One region of the Lysinibacillus sp. NPDC095746 genome, then DNA from elsewhere that is predicted to be linked to it. Evidence: predicted binding sites of a transcription regulator. Region 1 holds the regulator's gene; each other region holds the start of a gene.

The links. The regulator LexA, encoded in region 1, represses DNA repair genes until DNA is damaged. The targets are predictions, from matches to a motif close to CGAACATATGTTCG.
Region 2: ruvA (Holliday junction branch migration protein RuvA) is a predicted target of LexA. The motif match lies at 1,222-1,235, and genes of this name have one in related genera.
Region 3: parE (DNA topoisomerase IV subunit B) is a predicted target of LexA. The motif match lies at 1,112-1,125, and genes of this name have one in related genera.

What each region holds. Positions count from the first base shown of each region.
Region 1 covers NZ_JBIWGL010000006.1:36,110-38,386, reverse strand. Annotated here, with positions in the region: gene ACIQ7N_RS06180 (YneB family resolvase-like protein) at 1-627, opposite strand, end outside; gene yneA (cell division suppressor protein YneA) at 624-935, opposite strand; gene lexA (transcriptional repressor LexA) at 1,098-1,715, shown strand; gene ACIQ7N_RS06165 (gamma-glutamyl-gamma-aminobutyrate hydrolase family protein) at 1,891-2,277, opposite strand, start outside.
Region 2 covers NZ_JBIWGL010000004.1:176,817-179,093, reverse strand. Annotated here, with positions in the region: gene ACIQ7N_RS05000 (LysM peptidoglycan-binding domain-containing protein) at 1-295, shown strand, start outside; gene ACIQ7N_RS04995 (phosphotransferase) at 366-1,163, shown strand; gene ruvA (Holliday junction branch migration protein RuvA) at 1,279-1,899, shown strand; gene ruvB (Holliday junction branch migration DNA helicase RuvB) at 1,918-2,277, shown strand, end outside.
Region 3 covers NZ_JBIWGL010000030.1:8,393-10,669, reverse strand. Annotated here, with positions in the region: gene plsY (glycerol-3-phosphate 1-O-acyltransferase PlsY) at 1-480, opposite strand, end outside; gene parE (DNA topoisomerase IV subunit B) at 1,146-2,277, shown strand, end outside.

The DNA.
Region 1 (2,277 bases):
CCTATGGACTGTAGCTTTGCTTACTTCAAAGCCTAAACCTCTAAGCGTCATGGCGATTTCCTCAAAGGTGAAGCCTCGATTACGTAGATTGACAATTTCGTCTATAGGAACATCCTTACGTTCTTGACCATTTGGATTTCCACGGTTAGATAAATTGTTTTCAGGGCGATAGCCATTTTCAACGGCACGACGCATGCCACGCCGTATTTTAGCATTATGGATTCTACGCTGGTACTCCTCTACGATTGCTAAAATTTCTAAGAGCATCGTATCCATTTCATTTAATTGTATAGGTCCCTCGTCTCGCATAGAAAAAACATTAGTTTCAGTTTTCTGCAATAAATGCAATACTGCCATTCGAGCATTTCCACGTCCTAAGCGTGTTTCATCCTGTACAAATAATGCTTCAATTTCTTTTTCTTTAATGAAATCAAGCATTTCTAGTAAACCTTCACGTTCCACATCATAACCACTATGCTTGTCCTTAAAAACATGCTTAACTTCGTAGCCCTGTTCTTTAGCATAGCGCATCAACTCCTCCTGCTGACGCTCTAACGAGGAACTTTGTGTCTCTTTTTCTGTACTCACACGGCAATAGACAACGGCCGATTGTTGATTCATTTTCATTTGTCGTTTCTCGCAATTTCAATTGAATTTATAGGGGATGGGTCACCCACTACTGGAATCACTAAGGATTTACCTGCAATAATTTGTGCGTTCGATAATTCATTTTCTGTTTTCACAAGCTTAATCCATTCATCCGTTTTCATTTTACCACGGTATTGATCGGCTAACGACCATAAGCTATCACCATGTGCGATTTCAATTTCTGTGTACGTTACATCGCCTGGGTCTGTTATAAAAAGGTATGCCGCAAAAAGCAAACAAGCTCCTAATAAAGTTGTAATATGTGGATTTTTCTTAAACCAGTTCATGTTTAAAACCCCTTTTCTAGAATGTTTGTTCGGAATATATGTTCTCATATTAATACGAACAAACGTTTTTGTCAAACGCTTTTCGAACCTATGTTTGCTTAAGTGTTCGCATTCTGTTATACTACTAATTAGTAAAATGATTAAAAAAAGAGGTGAGCAATTATGAAAAAAGTTTCGAAAAGACAAGAGGCTATATTAGAGTTCATTAAAGAAGAAGTACGAGCAAAGGGGTATCCACCATCTGTACGTGAGATTGGGGAGGCAGTTGGACTTGCTTCAAGCTCAACAGTTCATGGGCATTTAGCTCGTTTAGAACAAAAAGGCTTGATTCGACGCGATCCAACTAAACCACGTGCTATTGAAATTTTAGAGCCAGAGGATTCTATCCAAAAGCAACACGTTATTCATGTCCCATTAGTTGGGAAGGTTACTGCAGGTTCTCCAATAACTGCTGTTGAAAATATCGATGAATATTTCCCACTCCCAGATATTTATGGTACAAGTGAAGATCAATTATTTATGCTTGAAATTATGGGTGAATCAATGATTGAAGCTGGCATTTTAGACGGAGATTTAGTTATTGTTAAACAAAAAGCAACAGCTGATAATGGTGATATTGTCGTAGCAATGACTGAAGAGAATGAAGCAACTGTAAAGCGTTTCTTTAAGGAAAAAAGTCATTTTCGTTTACAGCCTGAAAACTCAACAATGGAGCCAATTATCGTAGATCAAATTTCTATTTTAGGGCATGTTGTAGGTCTATATCGTCGTGTACATTAAAAGTATCTCAATATTAAAGTATAAAAGGAGGTTATTATGTTCACAAATGGGCATAAACCTCTTTTTCTTATCTTTTGAGTGTTATTTTAATCACTAAAAAAGAACCCACTTGAAAATGGATTCCTTACACCTAGCAATGTATTCATGTTCATCACCAAGGTTATCTTAGTAAAGTTTATGCCTCTACCTTAAATTTCAAACTTGCCTTTACAAATGCAGCAAATAGTTTCTTTGATACTGCATCTCCTGCAATAGCTAACTCTTCAGGATGCCATTGAACTGCTAAACAAAATGGTAAATCATCATGCACTACCGCTTCAACGATACCATCACTTGATTTTGCTACTACTTTCAGCTTTTCTGCTACTACGTTTATTGCCTGATGATGAAATGAATTCACAGCAATTTTTTCTTCCTCAATAATCGTTTTTAATAATGTATCAGGTGATAGGTTAACATAATGTGTTGTAACACCCCTCGCTGCTTGTTGCACATGCTTTATTAATTTTTTACTATGATACTCACTTTCAATATCCTGATAGACTGTGCCCCCAAACGCAAC
Region 2 (2,277 bases), on a different contig from region 1:
AACGGGATGCGAAAAAGTTGCTGGGGCGGGAGATTTCTTAGAATCTAGTACATCTCCATTCTTCCCTATGAGCCCTGAATATCAGCAAATGCCGGAAATGGAACAGCCATGTGGTTGTCATGCACAACCAGCCATGATGCCGACGTGGCAAATGGACCAATGTTACTGTCCACCGCCATGTCCACCACCATGCCCAATGCCATGTCCATCACATTGCCATATGCCACATTCTTCGGTAGGACCATGGATGTCACCGCATTTTTCTCCAGGCGGGATGACGCCTTATCGATGGTGAAAAAGCGTATATCATTGAAGAAGTAAAACCTAATATTTGGAAGTATAAATATCAATCTAAAAATTATTTTGTGAAACGAGCAAAGCAGATAGAAATAGCGGAAAAGGTAAGGGTTATACATCGACGACTTGGACATTTGGAGCCCTCGCTAATCTTACCTTTAATGAAAAGTGAAGATGAGTATTTAATCGTGCAAGATTGGCAAGAAGGAAGTCATAGTGCTAATTTTGCACATCTAAAGGATCGGAAGGAATCACTAAAGCTCTTAAATACATTACATGATACACATAAAAAAATTGCTTGGCAGCGGGTGCCAGGTTTGCACACCTATTCACAGCTTTTAAAATGGCAAATGCGTCATATGCGTTTTAAAAGCAGACGGAATGAATTTCGTGCATTTTTAACAAAAGAAGAAATCAATCAAATTTTACATTATAGTGAGAAATCGTTACAGCTAATCGCTCAGGAAGATGTACCTGAAAAAGAAATAACGCTTTTACATGGAGATGTCGTCCATCATAATTTTTTATGGTGCTCAGATGGGGAATTACGTTTAATTGATTTTGATTTGGCTCACCTTGGGGAAGCAGATGATGAATATATTTTATGGTTACATCGTGTATTGCCTGCCGTAGATTATGACCTTGGTAAAATATTTGCTGAGCTACCAGAGTTGAAACGATTAGATAAAAAAAAGCTACATCGTTTAAAATATCCAAATGAGCTATTACGTGAATGGCTTTTTGCAGTGGATTTACCATTAAATCAACAACTGTTATTTTTAGATTATTTAGTACCATTTACAAAACGGGCTCTCACATATTGGCCAAAACTGTGGTACGATATTGATAAAATGATAAAGAAATGACCGTCTTTTGGCGGTCATTTTTGTTATGTGAACGACTACTTGTGTTATTTCTTCTAGTCGAGCATTCGTTCGTAATATGCTATAATCGAAGACGATGATTGTGAGGGATTATAGAATGTATGATTATTTAAAAGGACAAGTAAAGCGTATAACTCCTGAGTATATCGTCCTTGAACAACAAGGGATTGGCTGGCAGCTAAATACACCAAATCCATTTGCGTTCCGGACATCGGCTCTTGAACAACAAATTTTTGTTCACTTGCATGTACGTGAGGATGCACAAGTGTTATATGGCTTTCCAAATTTAGATCAGCGAGAACTGTTTCGTAAACTGATTTTAGTGTCAGGAATTGGACCGAAGGGTGCACTTGCTATTTTAGCTACTGGGAACCCGCAACAGGTTATCAGTGCCATTGAACGAGAAGATGAATCATTTTTAGTAAAGTTTCCTGGTGTGGGTAAGAAAACGGCACGTCAAATGATTTTGGATTTAAAAGGTAAACTTGGCGGATTGTTGGAGACTATTGAGCTACCAAGTACAGAAGATGAGCTACCGTTATTTGGTGTGAATCCATATAAACATGAGCTTGAAGAAGCTATTCTTGCCTTAATGGCACTTGGTTATTCTGAAAAAGAATTAGAAAAAATACGTCCACAGCTCGAAGAAAACGACAAGCTTGAAACAACAGATGCATTTATGAAACAAGCTTTACAATTGCTATTAAAGTTAAAATAGTGAAAGGGGGGGAAGTACATGCCTGAACGTATGATTGCTAGTGAGGCAGGTAGCTATGATGAACAGTTTGAATTATCTTTACGGCCACAAAGATTAGCACAATATATTGGTCAACATAAGGTCAAGGAGAATTTACAAATTTTCATTGAAGCAGCAAAGCTTCGTCAGGAAAGTTTAGATCATGTGCTGCTATATGGACCGCCTGGACTTGGTAAAACTACATTAGCTGCTGTTATTGCTAATGAAATGAATGTCAATGTGCGCATGACTAGCGGCCCTGCGATCGAACGTCCTGGAGATTTAGCAGCTATTTTAAGCTCACTGGAACCGGGGGACGTGCTATTTATCGATGAAATTCATCGCCTGCCTCGTGCCATA
Region 3 (2,277 bases), on a different contig from region 1:
AAAATAATAACCGATTGAATAAATAAGTGCTACTAAAGCGGCAATCATGGAAGTTAAACTTACAATCTTTGTAATTTTTAATGTTACAATAAAAACAATAAATAATAAGACAAAAAGAGGCCATGAATATCCTAAGAGAACGCCAGCTGATGTTGCTACCGCTTTCCCTCCGCGGAAACCTGCAAAGATTGGGAACATATGACCAATAACGGCTACTAGTCCAAGTATTAGCGAATGGATAGTGACATCAGAGAATAGCGGAAGAGCTACAAGTAATACGGCTGTTGTACCTTTTAAGACATCCATAATCGTTACGATGATTCCTGCTTTTTTTCCTAAAATACGAAAAGTATTTGTCGCACCTAAATTACCACTTCCATGTTGACGAATATCAGTTTTATAAAAAATTTTGCCTATCCATAACCCAGAGGGGATCGAGCCGATTAAATAAGCACATAAAATAATAAGTCCATTTAGCATATTTGGACTCCTTTCATTCATTGATTAACACTTGGTACTAATAATATGTAATAAATATTCTACACTTTTTCTCTATAATCTACAATGACATGAAGGAGATTTCTTCGTGTATCTTGAATTCATTACAAAAGATAACTATTTTACAAGGATTTTTATATGTATATGACTTTAGGTTAGTCTTTTAGACATGATTCATATAGGCAGCATGAAAGCCCTTTCTAAAAATATAGGTAAAAAGGCAATTTTGTCAATCACCCATTCCTTTGGTAGAATAGAAGTCTATCTTTAATTTCTAGAGTAAACTAGTACGAATTTCTTTAGACAGAAGAAACCCATTTATTACTGTACCTGTATATTTTTCAGAGAAAAGTCAAATGCTTTTGAATGAAAGTTCAAAGCCCTCAGCGATTCGTAGCGTTTTGAAAAAAGTAATGATCAGTGCAACTAAAACTTACTGCCCTGCGTCAAAGGAAGAGAAGAGTTCTTAATACATATTGGAGCAATTATTGCAAATTTTTCTTCCGGTAAAACAGATCAAAACGATGAAGCTGTGAGGATTTTTAAAAATTTTTTGGGCCTGTCACTAGATATTGTTAGGAAATGCTATTATTATTAGGAAGAGAATATAAATAGAACATGCGTTTGTTTTTTGGAGGGGAAATTTTTTGGCGAATAAACAGTCACCAAGCGTCTATAATGATGACGCCATTCAAGTATTAGAAGGATTAGAAGCGGTACGAAAACGACCCGGCATGTATATCGGTTCTACGGATGGCCGTGGACTTCATCACCTAGTATATGAAATCGTCGATAATGCGGTGGATGAAGCTCTGGCTGGCTTTGGTTCTCATATCATTGTCACTATTCATAAAGATCAAAGTATCAGCGTTCGAGACTTCGGCCGGGGAATGCCAACAGGTATGCATAAGATGGGGAAACCGACTCCTGAGATTATCTTCACTGTCTTACATGCCGGTGGTAAATTCGGACAAGGCGGCTATAAAACAAGTGGTGGCTTACATGGCGTAGGTTCGTCTGTTGTTAATGCTTTATCCACTTTTTTAGAAGTTACGATTCACCGCGATGGTAAAAAATATCGTCAACGTTTTGAAAACGGTGGCCATCCTGTGACGACATTAGAAGAAATTGGACAAACAAAGCAGACTGGAACGCTTGTTCATTTTTTACCAGATGACACGATTTTTTCTGTAACAAAATACAATTATGATACGCTTGCAGAACGTTTACGTGAGTCAGCGTTTTTATTAAAAGGCTTAAAAATTGAGTTAATCGATGAACGCGAGGAAGGCAAAGGTGATGTTTTCTTTTATGAGAACGGCATTGAAGCTTTCGTTGCGTATTTGAATGAGGAGAAAGACGTCCTTCATCCTGTTAAGTATGTGGAAGGGATCCAAGACGAAATTGAAGTTGAATTCGCCTTTCAATACAACGATGGATACTCCGAAACAATCCTTTCATTTGTTAACAATGTGCGTACACGAGATGGTGGAACACATGAAACAGGTGCCAAGGCAGCATTAACACGTGTTTTTAATGAATATGCACGAAAAATTGGCCTGTTAAAAGATAAAGATAAAAATCTTGAAGGGACAGACATCCGAGAAGGCTTAGCAGCGATTGTTTCTGTTCGTATACCAGAGCATTTACTACAATTTGAGGGTCAGACGAAGGGCAAGCTTGGTACGAGTGAGGCACGCTCGGCAGTAGATAGTGTTGTTTCGGAGCAAATTTTATATGTGCTTGAGGAAAACGCAGAATTGTCTGCATCTCTTGTTC